DNA from 4 places in the Vibrio sp. JZG10 genome. Region 3 is predicted to be linked to each of the others. Evidence: predicted binding sites of a transcription regulator. Region 3 holds the regulator's gene; each other region holds the start of a gene.

Region 1 (5,961 bases), on a different contig from region 3:
GTGAGTGAATGTCATAAACACCTGGACCGATTTCATTCGGGTAATTGAACTCTTCAAACGCTTTAAGCAGTTCCATATTTGAGCGTGATGTTTCAATGGTAATCACATCCGCATCGAGCGCCGCGACTGAATCAATGATTTCATTGAACTCGCTGTAACACATGTGAGTGTGAATCTGAGTCTCTGGTTTTGCACTCGCTGCCGAGATCTTAAATGCATCCACCGCCCATTCTAAATACGCTTTGTGATCGCGCTTTTTCAACGGGAGACCTTCACGAATCGCAGGCTCATCGATTTGAATGATATTGATGCCTGCATCTTGCAGATCAGAAACCTCATCACGCAGTGCCAGTGCCAGTTGCTGGGCGATTTCTTGACGAGTAATGTCTTCACGCGGGAATGTCCAACATAAAATCGTTACCGGGCCCGTCAGCATACCTTTCATCTGCTTGCAGGTTAGCGATTGTGCGTACGTCGACCATTCCACCGTAATCGGCTTTTCACGCTCAATGTCAGCAACCACAATGGCTGGTTTCACACAGCGAGAGCCATAACTCTGTACCCAACCAAATTTCGTCGTTTGGAAGCCCGCCAAGTTCTCCGCGAAGTATTCTACCATGTCGTTACGCTCAGCTTCACCGTGAACAAGCACATCTAGGTCAAGGGCTTCTTGGCGTTTTACGGCATCCGCAATATGTCCTTTTAGTGCTTGGATATAGTCGGACTCAGATAACTGGCCAGTGCGATAAGCGCTGCGCTGAACACGAATTTCACCCGTTTGAGGGAAAGAACCGATTGTCGTGGTTGGTAACAGAGGCAAGCCCAATACTTCAGCTTGATGCGCAGCACGCTCCGCGTAAGGTGCGCTGCGCTCGGCAAGTGACGCAGTAATACTGTTTAAACGTGCTTGAACTTGTGGCTTATTCACATGCGTTGCCGTTTTACGTGCTTTGATTGGCTGGCTGTAGGTATCACAAGCGAGAATCGCATCTTGATCACCATCGAGTGCGCGGCCAAGCAAGGCGACTTCTGTTACTTTTTGTTTTGCGAACGCAAACCAGCTTTTCACTTCCTCACTGAGTTCTGTTTCCAGTTCCAGATCAACCGGGCTATGTAGCAAAGAGCATGAGCTCGCAACCCAAAGGTTGTCGCCCAGTTTTTCTTTTACTGGCTGTAGGCGTTCAAGTTGCGCACTCAAATCCGAGCGCCACACGTTACGACCGTTGACCACGCCAGCAGACAGCACCCAACCCTCCGGTAGTTTGGCAACCACGTCGTCAAGCTGCTGAGGCGCGGCAGATAAATCGATATGTAAACCATCCACTGGTAGCTTTACAATTTTGTCTAGCGTATCGATTATAGAGTCAAAGTATGTCGTTAGCAGCACTTTTACATCGCTTCGAATCACTTGGTACGCTAGCTTGAACGCATCAGCCCACTTACTTTCAAGCTCTAGTGACAAAATTGGCTCATCAATCTGAACCCACTCAACACCTTGACTCGCAAGCTTTGCCAAAATAGCTTGGTAAGCCGTAAGCAATCGTGGCAGTAGCGTCAGGCGATCGAACCCTTCTTCTACCTCTTTACCTAAGTAAAGATAACTGACTGGGCCAAGCAAAACTGGCTTCACTTTATGCCCAGCTTGGGTTGCTTCGTTGACTTCTTCAAACAGTTGAGGCCAGCTCACTTCAAATGTATCGTCCTTGCTAAATTCAGGTACGATGTAGTGGTAGTTTGTGTTGAACCATTTAGTCATATCCGATGCTGCAGCGCCCGCACAGCCGCAACCCGCTTGAGATTGACCGCGACCCACTTTGAATAGCGTATCCAAATCAGGGAAACCGTTTGCGTGACGTTTTGGCACGTGACCCAGTAACAACGTGGTCGTCAGTACATGATCGTACCAAGCAAAATCGCCAGCGGTGGTAAAACTCAAGCCAGCATCTGTTTGCGTTTGCCAGTTTTTAGCGCGCAGATCTTCCCCAACCTTTTTAAGCTCTGCTTGATCAATTTCTCCGCGCCAGTATTTTTCCTGAGCGAATTTTAATTCTCGTTTTTCACCGATGCGTGGATAACCTAGTACGTGCGTTGTTGTAGCCATGTCCCTATTCCTTTTTCAATCTTGTTCAATTTGTTTGGGTCAGAGTATCTTTCGTCACAAAAGATGTCTGGATGGCTAAACTATCGCTCTCATCTGCGGTTTGAACAACGTCCATTTATTCAACTTGTTTATTAAAAAAATTCATCATGAGGAGACATGATTCGCAAATAAACACAACAAATAGACGTCTAGACGTTTACACATCCATTTTTTGTCGTTAAGTTATTTATACGATTGCTATTCTGTTCATAGCGAGCAACAAAGGATGAAAGGAATTCATGATAGAGCTAAAACATTTGCGGACACTCACTTCGCTTCGAGACACCGGCTCTCTAACCGCGACCGCGACCGCGTTGCATCTCACTCAATCGGCCTTGTCTCACCAGATCAAAGATTTAGAGGCACGGATTGGGGGACAATTATTCCTTAGAAAAACTCGTCCGGTAAAGTTCACTTCAGAGGGAGAAATCCTATTGCGTCTTGCAGAAGATATTCTTCCCAAACTCGCAAGAGCAGAAAATGATTTGGCAAGCTTGAAAGAAGACGTCAATGGTCGGTTGCATATGGCGATTGAATGTCACTCATGTTTCCAATGGCTCATGCCTGCTCTTAGGGAATATCAACTTGCCTGGCCTAGCGTAACACTGGATTTTTCATCAGGTTTTGGCTTTGAACCACTTCCTGCACTGTTAGCTGGCGAGTTGGATCTCGTTATCACGTCAGATATTCAACCTCGTTCTGAAGTGCATTATGAACCTTTATTCGACTTTGAAATGCGCTTAATTACCGCGACCAACCACCCATTGGCGGAAAAAGAAGTTATTGATCCGCAAGATCTCGCAGATCAAACCATGCTCTCTTATCCGGTTCAAAAACAAAGGCTAGACGTCGTAAAACACTTCTTGCAGCCAGCGGGTGTAGAGCCCGCCAAATGGAAGCAAGCCGACAATACTCTGATGTTAGTGCAAATGGTCTCCGCAGGATTAGGGGTTGCAGCACTGCCAAATTGGGCTATTTCTGAATTTTCGCGCCAAGGCCTTATTACCAGTAAACCTTTTGGCCAAGGCTTATGGCGTCGCTTATTTGCTGCAACGCGTCACTCAGAGAAAGATAAACGTTACTTACAAGCCTTTTTCGCAACCGCAAGGCTACAATGTAAAAGCCACCTTGACGGAATCAAGATGGCTTAGGGATATGGATTAAGAAAGGTTTAGCGTTGATATGCTTTAAATTGGTTGGTCAATGGATCGTACTGATAACCAAGCATATCAAGCTTGCCTACAACGGACTCTACATCCATTTCATACACCGATACTAACTCGTCAAAACTGTCGCACTCTAACCGTAGCTTTTCATTGACGATACCTAGCAAAATAATGCTGTCCAAATTACCTACATTGCTTAAATCCATCGCGACTCTCCTCTTCGACAAGGTATATAAACAAGCGTAGACGTAATCACGTGAATTTAAAGTGAGCGCGATCCAAAACCGTGAGTGCCTTATACTCAAGCAACCTAGAAAGGACTTGAGTACAAGCAGTATTGCTCTGTTTCTCGACTCGCGATTAAGCCGCCAGAGAGAATAAACCTTGTAGGCTCGTCATTGACGCAAGCGCGAGCAACAGGGCGACGCTCAGTTGAACCTTTTCCGGTTTTTTATGTGTGAAGATATGCCAGCACCAAACAATGATTGAAGAAATGAGCATGGCTAAAGACAATAAAATTGGTTGTGTTGCGGCGCTCAATGTCGCTTCATTTAACTGGTAAGAAGCAAATAGCGTTGCGATTACCAGCAGCATTCCAGACACAATGCCCGTAACTGGCAAAATACGGTGAAATGCCTGCAATCTGCTACGAGCGATAGTCAGAAGCAATTGAGAAAATGACGCCCCAAGGAAAAATATCATTATTGCCATCGCAATAGACGCAGGCCAGCTTGGCTGTTCAAATGCTTGAATACTTACATACGCAAAAGCCAAACCATTCGCTAAATGCATCGCCCAAAGAGGGCCTTTTTCACGCGTTTTCTTGGTTTGAACCTGAGAGTAGAAATAGAAAATAGCGAACACGATCATAAATGCTTCAATGCGAAGAGAAGCAACCGCAAGCCACAATAACGCCACTGCTGGCAACATTTTATGAAGACGGCCTCTCTGCCCCGGACAAATATCGCCCTTGATGAGAAGTAAAGTCAGTAGCGCTTGCGCGCCAAATAGCATCGGAGGAAAAGTAACCAGCAATTGTTGAATCATGTTAAATGCACGCTCAAAAGTCATTTTGGGGTGGCGATAATAGCAAATCACCTATCGTCAAACCACCGAAAGTCTATCCCCAAATGTACTAGAACAGCGAGACTTTTTATTCAACAAGAAGCGAGATACTTCAACGCATCTTCTTGAGTTAACACGCCTCTGTATTCTTCTTTTTCATCACATAAAACCCACGGGAAGCGAATGCCTGTTTTGATTAGCTCTCGAATAGCAGCGACGGACAAATGCGCATTGACGAGCACAAATTCCGTGCTCATAACCTGGTTCACTGGGCGTTTCCAAATCCAATTTTCTCGCTCAGTCTCTAATTCGGTCCCCATGGAAGGCGTTAGGTGTAAGTTAACTTGCTCTTTGGTAACTAAACCAACACAGCGCTTTTCGTTAATGACAACCAACGGCGAACTTGGACTTAAATTCATATATTCCACCGCCAACGATAATGGTTCCCCGGGATCAAGGTGCCTTACCTCTTCATGGCTCAGTGATTGCAATACATCATCTTGTTTTGGTTTGACAGCAACACCCGAAAACAAATGTTCGTAACTTTCCGCTTTCTCCATCAAATCGACAGGCCGAGCACGAGAGAACAAAAAGCCTTGCATGTAATCCACACCTATTTCAGCCAATGTTTGAAGCTCCTGTTCTGACTCCACGCCCTCGGCAACCACTTTTACATTCATTTGCTGAGCAAGATCAGTGACCATTTTGACAATATTATAACTGGTATTGCCATGCTGAATGTTCTTAACGAATTTTCGGTCGATTTTCAGTAAATCAAACTGCCCTTTCTCTAGGTAAGAAAAAGAAGAATACCCTGTACCGAAGTCATCAATCGCAATTTTAATGCCCTCTTTGCGCACTTGCTCTAGCGCTTGCGTATGCTCTTCGTCTTGCTCAAAATACGCTGTTTCCGTCAGCTCAATCGTGACTCGTTTAGGATCGACACCACTGGCTTTAATTAGGTCATGCGAACGCTGAAGAACCTGGAGCGAATCCAATTTAGTATTCAGTGAGCGATTGATGGTTAACCCTATTTCCTCGCCATATATGTCTTGCAAGCGCGGAAAGTGTTTGAGCGCGGCTTGACAAACCTCATCATCCAGAGCCGCAATCAACTCTAAATCTTCAATAACAGTAATCATCTCTTGAGTGCTATAGGCATCACTTTCATGATAAAAGCGCGCTAAGGCCTCGAACTTAACGACTTTACCAGTTCGGCTATCAATTATGGGTTGAAAATGAACATCCACCAGCCCACTGTCGATTTGCGCTTCCAAAAATGCCTCTAAATGCTGGCGTTTGACTAACTCAGAATGAAGCTCACTATTATAAAAATTAAAATAGCCACCTTCTCCAGAAAGTGAGGACAACATCGCCTGGGCTGCATGCGCTAACGCTTGCTTTGGCCTGTTTGTATCATAGCCGAGGATTGACACACCCGTTTGTCCCTCGACGATAGTGGTATGCATTTTTGTTCCCATTTCATTCCTAAGCTCAGTGAAGAACCCTTTCATTGCAATTTGAATCAAACGTAAAGGACTTAGCCATTGACAGTGAGGAGTTTGTAAACAGACAACAAACACATCCCTA
Region 2 (5,961 bases), on a different contig from region 3:
CGCCGAAATAAGATCACCCACTTCATCTTTACTTTTTATATCAGTGATTGGCAGTGCTTGAGTATTTGACTCTGTAAATTGTTCTTTAAGTTGTTTGAGTGGTTTTATTAATGAGCGACCCAAAGCATACGCGATGGCACTTCCGAGCAGAACGGATATCGCACTGATCGTGAGCAGCAAGTTAAACATCTTTTGCTTATCGTTTGAGGTAAGCGCTTGTACTTGCGCAATGTTTTGTTCTTTCTCTTCTAATAGATGTGCTAGGTTGAGTTCAAGATACACCGCGCCCAGTGTGATATTCGATTGCTGAATCGGTGCCGCAATTCTAATTGATGTTTAGAAAAAGAAATGAGAATTCTAGACTCTTCTATTGCTTTTAAAATAAAGCGAGAACGGTAATGAGGCTGGGCAAACATACTCAGCTGAGTCGTACCGTCGTGAAAGATTAGCCCTTCATTATCAACAACGTGTATCTTCGAGACATCTGGTTGGCTTAATGTCGCTTTAATTTGCTCGTACGCTTGGCTGATATTATCCGTATAGAGTGGGTCAAAAAGTTGTTTTGATAATAACTCTGCGTAAACCAATCCTTTTTGCTTGACGTAAGACTCTGTTTTTTCTTGTGAGTTCTCGGTGATTTGGCGGGTTAAGTTATTTGAGTACGTATCGTAACCATGCATATATAGTGCGAGGTTTATCACTACGACAAACAGGACAACAAAAATGGTCGAGCAAATGTATTTAGTTTCGAGTGAGAGTTTGTGGAACATCAATCCACCTTCGGTAACAAGTGAATAGATGTTCGAACGGTATTTAAGGACGCGGACATTTCTGGCGTTAGATCGGTGATCTTTTTCGTGTTTTGGAACTGTTTAAGTGCTAAAGCACCTTGCTGAGATGCCTCCATACCGAGCAATATTGACGTGATTTTATGTTGCTGATCTTGGCTTAAGGTCGGAGAGGCGAGAATTAAGTCTCTAGGTATTTCTACCGAGCGAGCGAAAATCGTTAGTTTGTCTTTCATGCTTTCTGGAAGATCTTTAGGGTTGCTCCAATTGAAATTGCTGAACGCTCCTGCTGCGACTCTCTGCTTATACACCCATACTGAAAGGTTGATTTCATTCGATTGAGCCAAGTGCTCGTCAAGGAATAAATATCCAATACTGTCTTTGGCTGGTTTGCCATCGGAGGAGGGGAGGTATTCTAATTTCTCCCCTTGATTAAGCAGTGTAATAGCGGGTAAGTAATAGCTGCTGGTGGATGTACGCTTTTCAAAAACAAGTGTTTTTCCGCGCAGGTCAGAAATCGACTCGATACCACTCTCTTTGTGGGTAAAGAATACCGTATGATATTTTTGTAAACCTTTTTTCCAGCGTATGGCAATGGCTTGGCTACCAGACTCTGCCTCGAGGGTCATTGCATTGAAGGGGGTGGCTGTTGCAATTTGAACGGTGCCATTTTTTAGTGCCACCGCGAGCTGGCGATAATTTTTAAATACTTTTACAGCACCCTTGGTGTATCCGTATTTAGCCAAACCATTGGTCACGTACTGCGTAAAAGGCGTCGACTTTTTGATTTTGCTTTGAGCTTTATTGGAAACAATGCCAAACGTGAATGTTTTTTCAATATTTTCTTGTGCACTGACGACAAAAGGCGAACTCAGCAAAGTGAGTGATAACAGAGTGCAGGCAGGTTTCATCCGGCTTCAACTTCCTTCTGGTGCATGTCAGTAATATTTAGCATTTATTAATGCGCCCCAAATCAATAGTAAAAACAGTATGATGTACAAATTTCGTTTTACTAGCGCACTTTTATAATGTGACTTGGTCACTTATTCCGTTCAAATAGTACCGAATTTGAAGTTTATGTACAGGATGAATGTTTCACCGTGGGTTTGAATTCACTGGATTCTTAGTCAAGTTCAGTAGTGTCTGTGAGCGAGTACACCTTCTTTATCATGATGTCGTGTTAAGAAAATCTCTCCAATTGCTTTTGATATTTTTTCTCGAGTGCTTCATTACCTGCTGCACGTTCAAGTTGAATCATGAGCTGTAAAGAGGGTTTCTTAACGCCATACATTTGATTAAACCTCATTAATCGAATTCTGGCTTCAGTGTAATTGCCGCTATCAATTTCTAGCTTGGCTAGCTGCAAAATAGATTTTGGCCTATGAGGGTCATGATCAATAGCTCGGGCGAAGTAATATTTCGCTTTGTCTTTATCTTGTGACTTCAACGCGCAAAATGCGGCGTTTTCATAACTGGCCGGAATGAGATAGTAATAAGGCTGCTCAATGGCTCGATTAAACATTTGATCGGCTTTCTCGAAGTCACCCCGCTTGCAAAGAAAGGTGCCGTAGTTATTGAGCACGTTACCGTTTTTGGTGTGTTGGCGTAGAGAGCGTTTATACATTTGCTCGGCTTTAGCATCTTCACCAACCGTTTCATAGTAGTGAGCCATCGATAACTGAGCACGATAGTATTGAGGTGCGTGGGTTAAGGCTTGTTGCAAGTTATCATGCGCGCGAATCATATTGCCGCCTTCTAAATAACCTAGGCCAAGTGCGATACGTGATTCTGCCATTGCTACAGGATCGGCTTTAACGACAGGACTACCATCTTCTTTCACCGTCACGCAGCCCACAAGTGCAAACTGAGACATTAATAGTAGTGCACCGAGCTTTGTTGTTTTCATTCTTTGTCCCTACATCCCTGAATCTCCCAGCATGATATGAATTACGTAGCAAAAGCCTATGGAGGAAAAAACACTATGCGATCAGGTTTGCAAACTGGTATGAAAAAGCCGCCATATGGCGGCTTGGTTCACATATTACATTTAGGCATCATAAGCGCTTTGTTTGCGTGCTTTGAGGTTAATCGTCTTTAGTAAAAGCGTCTTCACTGAAGTGATCAAGATCATAAGGTGTTTGCTGGTAAACGCAGTAGTTCAGCCAGTTTAAAAAGAGGAGATGTCCATGACTTCTCCAACTGGCAATTGGTGGATTATCAGGATTGTTGTTTGGATAGTAGTTGACGGGAATGGCTGGTTCCATGCCTTCGCTTAAATCGCGGATATATTCGTTATGTAAGGTATGCGAATCGTATTCAGGATGCCCAGTAACAAACACATTTCTCTTGTCTTTTGTTGTCGCTAAGTAAACACCTGCAACATCCGATGTGGCTAGGATGTCTAAGTCGGTATGTTCTTCTAAAAAGTGAGGTGAAAAGTCGGCATAGCGTGAATGAGGCGCTAAAAATGTGTCATCAAACCCACGTAACATAGGATGGAATTGATGATGAATTTGGTGATGGTACACGCCTGAAAGTTTTTCTTTACGCGTTTTTTTAGGTAGATCGTAGAGCAACTTCAGCCCTGCTTGTGCTGCCCAGCAGACATAAAGAGTCGATGTCACATGATCTTTTGCCCATTCCATGATGGTTTTTAGGTGGTCCCAATAAATGACATCTTCAAATTGAACCAAACCTAGTGGGGCACCAGTAATGATCATGCCATCGAAATTTTTATCTCTCACCATTTCAAATTGACGATAAAAAGTATCCAAATGTTCGGTTGGCGTATTTTTGCTTGGGCGGTTATCAATGCGCAATAACTCGACATTGACTTGTAATGGGCTGTTTGAGAGTAGACGCAAAAACTGAGTTTCAGTTTCTATTTTTTTGGGCATCAGATTCAGGATCAGCACTCGTAAAGGACGTATTTCCTGACTCGCAGCACGCGTTTCACTCATTACGAAGATGTTCTCTGTCCTTAGCACATCGGTGGCTGGTAATTGATCTGGAATTCTAATTGGCACGACTTTCTCTCCCTAAGCATAGTCAATCTAGACGTCTATACTTCTAAAGCTAACTTAATTAAGTTTAGATGTCGATACGAAATATGACTTTTCAATCTACTCTTTACATTATGGTAAACCGAGCTCGAAGCTGTCACACAATTGTGACTAGAGCGGAGTTTCTGATGAGATATGCTTGAAACGCTGGTCGTACTATTTGCTGGTAATTATGTGATCACGTTAATATGTGAAAGTGACTTCGTTGTAAGGAAGTCTCAGATTAATGAGCCATACTAAAAACAATCAGCTCACCAATATGCATTAAAGTGTGTATTTGGAAACATCGTCAGTGGAGGACATTATGTTCGGTATTTTTAAAAGAAAGACAAAAATTCAGAGCATCGCTCAAGAGGTTCCTAGCGTACTATTGCGCTTGTTTGGCGATAAAGACACTTATACGCCGAAAGAAATTGATCAAGCCCTTCAAGAACTTGGTTATGATAATAGCAAGGATCTAAGTCATTATCAGTATGCCTATGGAATGTTTGCCAATGAAGCTTCTTACGAGCAGTTAGGGTTGACGGATGAGTTAGGTAATTATGGTCACTTTCAACGAGAAGTGGGCAAGATGCTGCTCAATACACCAGAGCCAATTGATATGCACATCTACTTTGAAATTGCTCGGCAGCACCAAAAATCAGGCCTGTCGCTTACTCATCAAGAAGTGAGTGAAAGCGATGGCGTGTGAATGTCTCTATACCCAAGTGATCACGCTGTGAATCCTGCATTTTGAAGCCGCTTGAGTAAGAGGTATTCCATCGAGAGATGAGTTGGGTATAATGCGCGACCTAATTATCCGGACGTGTTGTCGGTTACATTTCTGTTGAGCGTTAATGCCTTATGTTCAAAATGCTTGTCTCTATGCCGCCAATGTTGGCGCTGTCGATCGCGATTGTATGTGAAGTGATTGCCACTTCCTATATTCCCAAAACAGAGCAATTTACGAAAATGATGCCGAGCACAGTCGTTCTGATTGGTTACGGCATTGCTTTCTTCTTGCTTTCCGTCACGGTAAAAACGATGCCTGTTGGGGTTGTTTACGCCATATGGAGTGGGGCGGGTATTGTTTTAGTTGCGACGGTTGGCTACTTTGTTTATGGACAGCGGCTAGATTTGCCGGCGCTTGTTGGCATTGGGTTTATCCTCACTGGTGTGATGATCGTGAATCTGTTATCTAAGACTGTAGGACACGGATAACCAACACCACTTGTGATGCCAAATAAAAAGCCGTAGCGAGAAATTGCTGCGGCTTTTTAATGTCAATCCAATAGTTAACTTACTAGTACCTCAAGCATTTTGCTTTGTTGACGATGTTTTCGATTGCGATACATCACGGCGGCGAACGCTGGGAGGCTAAATGTGATAAACCCTAATATCAGTGCATATGCCCCAGTTTTTGCGCTAATTCCTGCTGGTACGTCAAAAGATACAACAATCGTCACCAAGCAACTCATCAAGCCTAACCCAGCCACTAAACACATTCCTATTTTTCCGCCCGAAACTCGAAATGGGCGCTCAATATCTGCGTGTTTGTAGCGTGAGACCAAAAAGCTAACAAAAATACAGATGTACATTACCATATAGAGCTGAGTCATCAGGATATTCAATAACCACATGCTTTGATTGACGTTAGGAACAAAAATGAAAACCAAAGAGAGCACGCTAACAATCGTGCCTTGCAAGAGCAACAATGAGACGGGGGCTTGGTTGCGGTTTTCTTTGGCGAGCGACATCGGCATGAAACTATCTTTTGCGGCAACATGCAGACTTTTAGTTGGGGCGATTATCCAGTTATTCAGGCTTGCAAGCGTGCCAAAAACAATAGCAAGGGCAATGACAGGCAGCAGGAATGAGAGGTGCAGATCATCAAAAAAAGCTTTGAAGGCAAGTATCACTCCTTCACTCAAACTAGAATGGTCACTTGAGACGACCGAAGAAATAGACAGTGAGCACGCCGTCAGAGAAACCAAGATTAAGATTGTGGAGATCAGCAGAGCTTTGGGATAGGCTTTTTGCGGATTTTCGACTTCGCTTGCATAAGAGGTCGTGATTTCAAGGCCTGTCAGTGAAAGAACTACCGCAGTAAAACCCGCTCCGATCCCATCTTG
Region 3 (5,961 bases):
TTAGGTATCTCGCAACTTTAGAATAAACCGGCTAATCGGTTGAGGTCGGATTGAATCGCGCCGGCTGTCACTTCTCTTCCTGCGCCAGGCCCTCGAATAACGAGTGGGTTATCTTTGTACCACTTACTTTCAATGGCAAAAATGTTGTCGCACGGCAGTAGGTTGGCGAGTGCATGTTCACGAGATAACGCTTCTACTCCCACCGTCGCTTTACCATTTTTTTCTAAACGCGCAACGTAGCGAAGCACTTGGTCGTTTCTCTGTGCTTTTGTCAGGCGCTCTTGCAGTATTTCACTCAACAGCCCTCCGTTATCGAAGAAGTCATCGATGCTAAGTTCTCTTAATTCTTCTGGTACCAGAGATTCAACCTTAACGCTGCCCGGCTCAATATCGAGACCAGACTCTCGAGCTAAGATAACCAGCTTACGCATCACATCTGAACCATCTAAATCAGAACGAGGATCAGGCTCTGTTAAACCTTGCTGCCAAGCGAGGTCGACTAAATCATTAAATGGTACTGAGCCGTCAAATTGTTGGAATAACCATGATAACGTCCCTGAGAAAATACCCGATAGAGCAACGATCTCATCACCACTTTCACGTAGATCTCGCACGGTATGGTTTATCGGTAACCCCGCACCAACCGTCGCATTGTACAGCCAATAACGACCAATTTTAGCGAATGCATCTTGAACCTGATGGTAATACTGGCTATCAGCCGAACCCGCCACTTTGTTAGCGGAAATCAAATGAATGCCCTGCTGCGCAATTTCTACATAGCGCTGAGCTAAGTCTTTGCTCGCTGTCACATCAAGCACTACGGCTTCATCGTAATTTTTTAGCGCTCCTAAATGATTCAACCAAGACCCATCGTTTGCTAGGCTTTCATCATCAAATCGTTCAGCAACACTTGCTGCATCAATACCTTGCTCATCGAACCAGTAGGTTTGACTATCCACGACTGCGACAAGGTCGAAGCTCATGCCATGACGTTTTTCGAGCTCACCTTTTTGAGTTGCAAATAAATTTAACCAACTAGAACCAATGTTGCCCTTGCCACATAAAGCCACCGCCACGCGCTTTTGTGCTTGGAACAACTGGCTATGAATCGTTTGAACCAACACTTCGGTATCAGTACGACGCAAAACGGCGACTAAACTCAGCCCCGACTCAGTTTCAGAAATAAATTCAACCGGAGAGTGTTTTAACTTCTGATAAAAACCAAAACAATGGTTGGCGTTTTTCGTAACGCCAGCGCCTACCGCCGCCAAGAGAGAGTAGCCTTCTTTGAGCTTAATCTCCGCTTCAACCGCAAGCTCTTGTAAGTGTTTCAGTGCGCCACCGGCAATTTCTGCGGTATACGCCAAGCGCAACGTGTGTTGATCGGGCTGTGCCTCAAATGCCAATGGCTCCAATTGCGCTCGCTGCAACGCTTGTAATACATCATTCTGTGTTTTTTCGAAGTCGTGCCCATGCATGAAAGACAGCTGCACCAATAAAACATCATCCAGCGAGGTAATAATTTTAGCGCCACGGCCAGACGCTAAGACACGCTCAATACGAGTGGAGCCCGATTCCGGCAGATAGCTACACTTGAGGTTGAGATCCATAGTACTTTGCGCCACAGGCTGAAGTGTACGACTGTGTAGGACTGGGGCGGCTAAACGGGCGAGTTCGCTGGCTTCATCCAATCGAAGTAACGGTAACAGACACGCGTCTGCCACCAAACGCGGATCGGCACTATAGACACCGGCAACGTCACTCCAAATGGTGACCGTGCTCACTTCAGCCAGAGCACCAATGACAGTTGCAGAATAGTCAGAGCCATTACGACCAAGTAAAATGGTTTCGCCCGCCTCGTTCTGAGCCATAAAGCCAGTAATTACCACACGTTTATGATTGTGTTGCGCGAGAACTTCTTTTATCAAAGGATATGAACGAGCGCGATCAACTTCAGGTTGAGTCCCGGCTTCCGCACGTAAAAACGCTCGTGCATCTTGTGCGACAGCGGGGATAGAACGTTGAGATAATAACGCGGCCAATAGGCGAGCAGACCAAACTTCTCCGTGTCCTAGTACCGCGGCTTTTTGCGCGCCAGTGAGTGGTGCTGTCAGCTCAGATAAGGTACTGAACTCATCATGCAGTAACGCTAATAGCTCTTCTTGTACTTCATTTTCCAACAAGTTTTCTATTAGCTCAGTTTGGAACTGTCTTAGGCTTTGAAGTGCTTCATGCGCGATTCGGCCATCTTTGTCTAACCCTTCTAGGAACTCAATCAAGCGGTTAGTGGTTTTTCCTGCCGCCGAAACGACCACAAGATCATTTTCCGTCGAATACTCCTTAAGAATATCCACAACGCGTAAATAGCATTCTGGGTTTGCTAAGCTACTGCCACCAAACTTATGCAGCTGACGTTGTACAGTCATTATTCTCGTCTCCTATTATTGGGCAGCTTTAGCGAATGCTTGCTCTAAATCTGTGATGAGATCTTGTGCATCTTCCAAGCCGACAGACAAACGCAATAGTTGATGCGACACCCCCGCATCTGCAAGTGCTTCCTCTCCCATAGCGCGATGCGTCATGGATGCCGGATGACAAATCAAGCTTTCTACTCCACCTAATGACTCAGCCAATGAAAACAGTTGGAGCTCTTTAACGAACACTTTTAACTGCTCAAACGAACCGGCAAACTCAAAGCTCAGCATAGAGCCAAAGCCCGTTTGCTGCTTTTTAGCAATGTCATGACCCGGGTGCTCCGGCAGGCTTGGATGATAAATGGTTTTAACTAACGCTTGCTTCTGGAGATAAGCCAGTACCTGCTGTGAACTCTCTTCATGCACTCGCATGCGAGCACCAAGTGTACGAATGCCTCGCAACGTCATATAACTATCGAAAGGTGTGCCAGTCGCACCAATGCAATTGCCCCACCATGCAAGCTCTTCTGCATGCGCTTCTGTTTTGGTGATGATCACGCCACCAATCACGTCTGAATGACCGTTGATGTACTTCGTTGTGGAGTGGATAACAAAATCCGCACCTAGCTCTAAAGGTTTTTGGTACACGGGTGTCAAAAAGGTATTGTCCACCGCAACTAACGCGCCGACTTGTTTCGCTTTTTCACAGGTAGCTGCAATATCCACTACGCGAACCAGAGGGTTTGACGGAGTTTCTAGCAAAATGAGTTTTGGTTTTTGTGCTAATGCTGCATCCAAAGCTTGCTCGTCTGATTGATCGACAAACTGAACCTTAAAATCGCCTTTGTTGGCTCGGGTATTAAAAAGACGATAGGTGCCGCCATAACAATCGTGAGGAGCAATAATGAGATCATCAGGGCCAAGAAAAGCGGACACCCATAAATTTAATGCCGACGTACCGCAGTTCGTGACAACCGCTCCTTTTCCAGACTCGAGTTCAGATAACGCACTTTCCAACAGTCCGCGGTTTGGATTTCCAGATCGCGTGTAATCATACTTAGGTACTTCACCAAAAGCAGGAAAACCATAGTTAGTGGAAAGATAAATAGGTGGAACGACAGCGTGATATTGGCTGTCTGATTCAATACCAGTGCGTACTGCAATGGTCGCAGGTTTGCGAGAGCTCATGGGTGTATCCTTTCACGGGTAATGACTTCTAAATAGGAATGCGCTATATCTAATGAGTAAAATAAAGTGATCAACACGCTTCCTTTGCTGTTCTGTTCACTTTACTCGTCAAAAAATGAGACGTCAACACTTCTAGACGTCTATATGTCTTTGCTTATGGCGGTAAATGCAGCTAAAATCAGCACCTAAATTATTTTTAACCGATTACATAAATGAAGGTGTGCAATGGCTGACTGGAATGGCGAATACATTAGCCCATATGCAGAGCACGGCAAAAAAAGCGAACAAGTAAAAAAAATTACCGTCTCTATCCCGCTAAAAGTTTTAAAAGTGCTAACTGATGAGCGTACTCGCCGTCAGATCAATAACTTACGCCATGCAACCAATAGTGAATTACTATGCGAAGCATTTTTGCACGCGTATACAGGTCAGCCACTTCCAACAGATGAAGACCTTCGTAAAGACCGTCCAGATGATATTCCAACAGAAGTAAAAGCACTGATGACCGAAATGGGCATCGAATTTGAGTCATTTGACGAAGAGTAAAAAGCGAGACTGGAGGCTTCTGATAGCAATTCTTATCTCGAGCCAAAAGAATGATATAAAAAATGGGACGCAATTGCGTCCCATTTTTTGTACATCACATCTAATAGATATATTACTCTGCCATGTAGTTTTCAGGCATCTCGATACGAGCAACACCTGAATCAACTGCCGCCTGAGCCACAGCTTTTGCAACACGTGGTAGTAAACGTGAATCCATTGGTTTTGGAATGATGTAGTCTGCACCAAACTCAAGCTTATCGACGCCTGCGGCCTTCAATACAGTTTCAGGTACAGGCTCTTTTGCTAGCTCACGAATCGCCTCAACGGCTGCAAGTTTCATTTCATCATTGATTTCACTTGCGCGCACATCAAGAGCACCACGGAAGATGAATGGGAAACACAATACGTTGTTTACTTGGTTCGGGTAATCACTACGGCCAGTCCCCATGATCAAATCATCACGAACAGCGTGGGCAAGTTCCGGCTTAATTTCAGGATCTGGATTCGAACATGCAAATACGATTGGCTTATCTGCCATCAGCTTCAACGCTTCCGCTGGCAATAGGTTTGGACCAGATACACCTAGGAACAGATCCGCGCCTTCAATCACGTCTTCTAATGTGCGTTTGTCCGTGTTGTTTGCGAATAGCTGCTTGTATTCATTAAGATCATCACGACGAGTGTGGATCACACCTTTACGATCCAGCATGTAAATTTTTTCGCGCATTGCACCACATTTAATCAGCAGCTCCATACACGCAACAGCTGCAGCGCCAGCGCCAAGACAAACGATCGTTGAGTCTTCAAGCTTCTTACCTTGAAGTTCGATCGCGTTCAGCATGCCTGCTGCCGTTACAATCGCAGTACCGTGCTGATCATCGTGGAATACTGGTACATCACAACGTTCAATTAGACGCTTTTCAATCTCAAAGCAATCTGGTGCTTTAATATCTTCAAGGTTGATACCACCAAAGGTGTCTGCAATGCTTGCAACAGTATCAACAAATTCATCGATCGTGCGGTGCTTAACTTCAATATCAATCGAATCAAGACCTGCAAAACGTTTAAACAGTAACGCTTTACCTTCCATCACTGGCTTAGATGCAAGTGGACCTAGGTTACCTAGACCTAAAATAGCGGTACCGTTAGAAATAACAGCAACCATGTTGCCTTTCGCTGTGTACTTGTACACGTTATCAGGGTTTTGTGCGATTTCACGCACTGGTTCTGCAACACCTGGGCTGTAAGCAAGGGCAAGATCACCCGCCGTTTCCGCAGGCTTTGTCAATTCGACAGCAATCTTCCCTGGAGTTGGATAAGCATGGTAATCCAATGCTTTTTGGCGATGTTCTTCTTCTGGAGTGGCTGCTTGGCGATTGTCTTCAGACATGGACGTTTCTCTTTTTTATTTTTAGGTAAGGGGGGATAAATTCTATCGGATAGAAATCAAACTTCATAGGCAAGATTGCGAGCAATATCCTTAAAAAGCCGATAATAAAAGAGATTAGACCAGATAGCGGGGATAAGCACCTGATTTTCGAGTCAGGTGCTCTTTTCTTCTTACAATTGAAGTGCGCAAAATCCTGGACGTTATTACTCTTCGTCTACGTATTGCGCTTGGAGGTAGTTCTCAATGCCAGACATTTCAATCAAGCCAAGTTGCGTCTCTAGCCAATCAACATGCTCTTCTTCATCTTCAAGAATATCTTGAAACAGATCGCGAGACACATAGTCTCGAATGTCTTCAGCATAAGCAATCGCATCTTTTAAATCTGGAATGGCGGCCATTTCAAGCTTTAAGTCACACTCGAGC
Region 4 (5,961 bases), on a different contig from region 3:
ATCGCGGTAATAACGAGAGTCCAACTCCTCACGCGAAATCACACTAATACTTGCAGGCGCGTCCGCTTGAGATTGCTCATAACTTGATGCAGTTACAACCACTGTTTCCATTTTAGAAACCGCATCATTGGCAAACACATGAGGGACACTGACGAAGGCTAAAATACCAGTTGCAGTAATAACTGGCAGTCTAAGAGTAGACATCTACATCTCCATAATTGATAATGATTATTATTTTCGAAAGTGAATTATTCACAAATAGAATGAGATGCATAGTGAGAGTTATGGAACGGTTCTTCCCATTTATGGAACCCGTGCATAACGCAGTAAGGAGTAAATGAAATATGCACGACTTAGCATCAATTCGAGCCTTTGATGCGCTCAATCAGCATAAGAGTTTGACCGCCGCTGCCAAGGCCCTCAACCAGCCTAAATCAACGCTGAGTCGTCGCTTAGCACAATTAGAAGAAGATTTCGGTCAGGCTCTAACCGCAAGACAAGGTAACCGATTAGTTCTGACAAGAGCGGGAGAAATTTTTGCCCACTACAGTCGCCAGATTCTTGAGCTAAGTGAAGAGAGTTATGACGCGCTTCAAGGTTTAACAAACCAAGTTTCAGGGCCGCTGCATATTGTTTGTCACACAGCATTAGTTAGAAGTTGGCTAGGTGGTGTGCTCAACGGTTTTCTTGCCGATAATCCTGACGTTAGGGTTCAACTTACCAGTGACTTTTCTGAAGCGCACCATGACCCAGATTTGTTCATCTGGCTCGGTGAGCGTAAAGATCTCGATTGGCGCAAAGAGGTATTAGGCTCATTTCGTTACACACCCTTTGCCTCTCCAGCTTATCTTGAACAACACGGTTCGATCCTGCACCCCAAAGAGCTTGAAGCGCATCCGTGGATCGATTTTGGCTCTGTACAAGAAAATGGATTGATGCTCTCACACCCTCAACACGGTGAGTTCTTTTTAGAGCCATTTGTGAGTCGCTTGTACAGCGACAACATCGCAATGCAGATCGACAGCATCGCGAATGGTCATGGTATTGGACTGTTGCCAACTTGGACAGCAAGCGGCTACGAGAAACATCATCCGGGTCGAATCACACCTTGCTTAGAAGGTTGGCTTTCAGAGCCCATCTCCATTAACTGCTATACGCCTGCAGGAAGACCACCACTGCGCTTATCCGTACTTTTAGACTGTATTCACCAAAGCATTCCACATGGTTGGAAAACCTGACAAAAACAAAAAAGGCCATCGCAATGATGGCCTTTCCAACTTTACCATCTAACAGTCGTCCTTTACGTTCGACTATTGAGACAATCTAGCAGTTACACTAGCAATTCTTTTGCTGTGTTCACTACGTTTTCAGTCGTGAAGCCAAACATCTCGAATAGTTGACCAGCAGGTGCAGATTCACCAAATGTTGTCATGCCGATGATGCGACCATCGAAACCAACGTACTTGTACCAGAAGTCAGCAATACCTGCTTCGATAGCGATGCGTGCCGTTACGTCTGATGGCAATACTGCTTCACGGTAAGCGGCGTCTTGTTTGTCGAATGCATCTGTTGATGGCATTGAAACCACGCGTACTTTCTTACCTTCTGCTGTTAGTTGAGTCGCAGCTTCTACTGCTAGCTCAACTTCAGAGCCTGTTGCGATAAGGATAAGCTCTGGCTTGCCTTCGCAATCTTTCAGGATGTAAGCACCTTTCGCGATGTTCGCTACTTGCTCAGCTGTACGATCTTGTTGCGCTAAGTTTTGACGAGAGAAGATAAGTGCTGTTGGTGCATCTTTACGTTCAATCGCTAGTTTCCATGCTACGGCAGACTCAACCTGGTCACACGGACGCCATGTGCTCATGTTTGGCGTTACGCGTAGAGATGCCATTTGCTCAACCGGTTGGTGAGTTGGGCCATCTTCGCCAAGACCAATCGAATCGTGCGTGTACACTTGGATGTTCTGAATTTTCATCAGCGCAGCCATACGCATTGCGTTACGAGCGTATTCCATGAACATTAGGAATGTTGCGCCGTAAGGAACGAAACCACCGTGCAATGCGATACCGTTGATGATAGCGGTCATACCGAATTCACGTACACCGTAGTGGATGTAGTTGCCAGAGAAGTCATCCGTTTCTAGAGACTTAGAACCAGACCACATGGTCAGGTTAGAAGGCGCTAGGTCAGCAGAACCACCCATAAACTCAGGAAGCATTTGACCAAACGCTTCTAGTGCATTTTGCGATGCTTTACGTGATGCAATGTTCGCTGGGTTTGCTTGAAGATCAGCAATGATTTGGTTCGCTTTTTCTTCCCATTCCGCTGGAAGTTCGCCGTTTAGACGACGTTTAAGCTCTGCTGCTTCTGCAGGGTAAGCTGCTGCGTATGCTTCGAACTTTTCATTCCAAGCCGCTTCTTTCGCTGCACCTGCTTCTTTTGCATCCCACTCAGCGTAAACATCTGCAGGGATTTCAAATGGACCGTACTCCCAACCTAGGTATTCGCGAGCCGCTTGAATCTCATCGTGACCTAATGGTGCACCGTGACAATCGTGTGAGCCAGACTTGTTAGGAGAACCGAAACCGATAATTGTTTTAGTACAGATTAGAGTCGGACGAGGATCCGCTTTAGCCGCTTCAATCGCTGCGTTGATTGCTTCAGGATCGTGACCATCTACCGCTGGGATTACGTGCCAGCCGTAAGCTTCAAAACGCTTAGGTGTATCGTCAGAGAACCAACCTTCAACGTGACCGTCGATAGAAATGCCGTTGTCATCCCAGAACGCAATCAGTTTGCCTAGACCTAGCGTACCTGCTAGAGAGCATGCTTCGTGCGAGATGCCTTCCATTAGACAGCCGTCACCCATGAACACATACGTAAAGTGGTCAACGATGTCGTGACCTTCTTTGTTGAACTGTGCCGCTAGTGCTTTCTCTGCGATAGCCATACCAACAGCATTAGTGATGCCTTGGCCAAGAGGACCCGTTGTTGTCTCGATACCAGGCGCGTAACCGTACTCTGGGTGACCTGGGGTTTTTGAGTGCAATTGACGGAAGTTTTTCAGATCGTCAATAGATAGCTCATAACCGCTTAAGTGCAGTAGAGAGTAAATAAGCATTGAGCCGTGACCGTTTGACAGCACGAAGCGGTCACGGTCGGCCCACTCTGGGTTTGATGGGTTGTGGTTTAGGTGAGAGCGCCAAAGAACTTCAGCGATATCAGCCATACCCATTGGTGCGCCTGGGTGGCCTGAGTTAGCTTGTTGAACACCATCCATGCTTAGAGCACGAATTGCATTGGCAAGATGTTTACGAGACGACATGTCTGCTCCTGAGTACATTAAGCGAAACGAAAAGTAGGTCATAATTCTCTCAAAGCCCTGTTGGGTGTGCAAACGTTTTCCAGTCCAAAACCTCACAAATATTGCACCTTTCGCGCCAAATCGTTCGAAGTTCTTAAAATTATCAATAAATCAGGCAAACGTTTGGTTATAACAAAAACCAAAAAAGAGCTTGTAATTCGAGCAATCAAATTTAGAATAGACGTCTAGATGTAGATACACCTACAAAAATTAGTATTAATTTGCGCTGGAGAGTTTATCATTCCCCAGTTTTAAACCAGATATAGTGGAGCTAACATGGCTAAGCACCTGTTTACTTCTGAGTCAGTATCAGAAGGTCATCCAGATAAAATTGCAGACCAGATTTCTGATGCGGTTCTTGACGCGATTCTAGAGCAAGATCCAAAGGCTCGTGTTGCATGTGAGACTTACGTTAAAACCGGTATGGTAATGGTGGGTGGTGAAATCACGACTTCAGCATGGGTAGACATCGAAGAGTTAACTCGTGAAACCGTTCGTGAAATCGGCTACGTACATTCAGATATGGGCTTTGATGCAGATTCTTGTGCGGTACTAAACACAATCGGTAAACAGTCGCCAGATATCAACCAAGGTGTTGATAAAGCTGACCCTAAAGAACAAGGTGCAGGCGACCAAGGCATCATGTTTGGTTACGCTTGTAACGAAACTGAAGTACTAATGCCAGCGCCAATTACTTACTCTCACCGTCTTGTTCAAAAGCAAGCAGAAGTTCGTAAAAACGGCACACTACCTTGGTTGCGCCCTGATGCAAAATCTCAGGTAACATTCCAATACGATCAAGGTAACATCGTTGGTATCGACGCGGTTGTTCTTTCAACTCAACACTGTGATTCAATCTCAACTTCAGACCTGCGTGAAGCGGTAATGGAAGAGATCATTAAGCCAGTGCTACCTTCTGAGTGGATCAACAAAGAAACAAACTTCTTCATCAACCCAACTGGTCGCTTTGTAATCGGTGGTCCTATGGGTGACTGTGGTCTAACAGGTCGTAAGATCATCGTAGATACTTACGGCGGCGCAGCTCGTCACGGTGGCGGTGCGTTTTCTGGTAAAGATCCATCAAAAGTTGACCGTAGTGCAGCATACGCAGCACGTTACGTAGCGAAAAACATCGTAGCGGCTGGCATGGCTGACCGTTGTGAGATCCAACTTTCTTATGCAATCGGTGTTGCTGATCCAACGTCTATCATGGTGGAAACGTTCGGTACTGAGAAAGTATCTCACGACATCATCATTGAAGCAGTTCGTCAATTCTTCGACCTACGTCCATACGGCCTACAAGAAATGCTTAACCTTCTTCAACCTATCTACAAGAAGACAGCGGCTTACGGTCACTTCGGTCGTGAAGAATTCCCTTGGGAAGCGACAGACAAAGCTGCACTTCTACGCGATTTCGCTGGCATCAAATAATCAAGCCAAGCAAGAATCAATCAAGCCCTCGCCTATGGCGGGGGCTTTTTATTTTCAGCAACGTTTATCCAGCCATTTCAGCTCATACCGCCCTGCCCCACAAAGCAGTCCTGTTTCTCCCTCATTTTTATACCGAATAAATTTTAAGCAATTATTTGTAAATTATCCCATCTCCGCCAATAGTTAAAATATTGTTAATTCCAATTTAAATAGAGACGTCGGATGCTGGCGACTGTGGAAGCAACACTTAAGTAAAGACATGAGTCAGGCATCTTTATGGCCGATACCAAACTAAGCCAATGCTCAGATGTAAACTTGAAAAAGTCGCTTCAAGTTTGACTGAACAAAAACCGCTGTCAGTTGGTATAAGCGGATAATGTGGGAATAAATCAAGGAGGAGTTATGCCTCGAACTGTTAATCCATCGGACTTCCACAACAAGCGAAAGGAAGTGCCAGACAACGAATACGCCAGAACCATACCGTGCAATACGGTCAATCTTTCTGCACCTTTTCATTGGCTCGCATTAGGTCTGCATGATTTCGTGCGAATGCCGCTTATTAGTGCTTTCTATGGCATCTGTTTTATGGCAGCTGCCATAGGCATTGTTTTGCTCGTTCAGTGGCAAGGCACACACTTGGTCGTCATGCCCAGTTTGATTGTTTACATGTTAATCGGTCCGTTTCTCGCGCTCGGCTTGTATGATGCCAGTTGTGAGAGAGAGCGCGGACACAAAGCAAGCTTGTTCCATTCAATGAAAGCGATCGGTCGTAATTCAACATCTCAATGGGCATTCGCCGTGTTACTCGCAGTGTGTATGATATTTTGGATGCGTATTGCCGCTCTACTTCATGCGCTTTACCCTTCTGTTCAAGGGGCATCTTTAAGTGAGTTCCTCCCCTTCCTTGTCATCGGCTCTCTAGTTGGCTTTGTTTTGGCTTGTGTGGTGTTTAGCATTTCAGCCTTTTCTATTCCGCTCATGATGGAGCGTCGCGTAGACATGATGACCGCTGTATTTACTAGCTTTAATGCGGTGAAATCCAACATTCCAGCGATGATTGTTTGGGCGGCGATCATCTGCGGCGGTATTCTTATCGGCTTTGCAACGTACGGGATCGGAATGTTGTTTACCATGCCAATTCTAGGCTACGGTACATGGCACGCTTA

The links. The regulator MetJ, encoded in region 3, represses methionine synthesis genes. The targets are predictions, from matches to a motif close to TTAGACNTNTANANGTCTAA.
Region 1: metE (5-methyltetrahydropteroyltriglutamate--homocysteine S-methyltransferase) is a predicted target of MetJ. The motif match lies at 2,282-2,301, and genes of this name have one in related genera.
Region 2: metA (homoserine O-acetyltransferase MetA) is a predicted target of MetJ. The motif match lies at 3,842-3,861, and genes of this name have one in related genera.
Region 4: metK (methionine adenosyltransferase) is a predicted target of MetJ. The motif match lies at 3,542-3,561, and genes of this name have one in related genera.

Annotation. Positions count from the first base shown of each region.
Region 1 covers NZ_JBSUGE010000006.1:30,774-36,734, forward strand. The annotation lists gene metE (5-methyltetrahydropteroyltriglutamate--homocysteine S-methyltransferase) at 1-2,101, opposite strand, end outside; gene metR (HTH-type transcriptional regulator MetR) at 2,380-3,291, shown strand; gene ACWYVB_RS09100 (DUF4250 domain-containing protein) at 3,312-3,512, opposite strand; gene ACWYVB_RS09105 (hypothetical protein) at 3,667-4,377, opposite strand; gene ACWYVB_RS09110 (EAL domain-containing protein) at 4,464-5,961, opposite strand, start outside.
Region 2 covers NZ_JBSUGE010000001.1:227,689-233,649, reverse strand. The annotation lists gene ACWYVB_RS01085 (EAL domain-containing protein) at 1-282, opposite strand, end outside; gene ACWYVB_RS01080 (hypothetical protein) at 261-770, opposite strand; gene ACWYVB_RS01075 (phosphate/phosphite/phosphonate ABC transporter substrate-binding protein) at 770-1,699, opposite strand; gene pilW (type IV pilus biogenesis/stability protein PilW) at 1,969-2,694, opposite strand; gene metA (homoserine O-acetyltransferase MetA) at 2,873-3,814, opposite strand; gene ACWYVB_RS01060 (DUF6559 family protein) at 4,155-4,541, shown strand; gene ACWYVB_RS01055 (DMT family transporter) at 4,715-5,050, shown strand; gene ACWYVB_RS01050 (APC family permease) at 5,125-5,961, opposite strand, start outside.
Region 3 covers NZ_JBSUGE010000028.1:44,929-50,889, forward strand. The annotation lists gene ACWYVB_RS22000 (bifunctional aspartate kinase/homoserine dehydrogenase II) at 18-2,426, opposite strand; gene ACWYVB_RS22005 (O-succinylhomoserine (thiol)-lyase) at 2,442-3,602, opposite strand; gene metJ (met regulon transcriptional regulator MetJ) at 3,828-4,148, shown strand; gene ACWYVB_RS22015 (malic enzyme-like NAD(P)-binding protein) at 4,261-5,538, opposite strand; gene bfr (bacterioferritin) at 5,742-5,961, opposite strand, start outside.
Region 4 covers NZ_JBSUGE010000010.1:59,165-65,125, forward strand. The annotation lists gene ACWYVB_RS12650 (ligand-gated channel protein) at 1-204, opposite strand, end outside; gene ACWYVB_RS12655 (LysR family transcriptional regulator) at 345-1,238, shown strand; gene tkt (transketolase) at 1,331-3,325, opposite strand; gene metK (methionine adenosyltransferase) at 3,641-4,795, shown strand; gene ACWYVB_RS12670 (DUF2189 domain-containing protein) at 5,198-5,961, shown strand, end outside.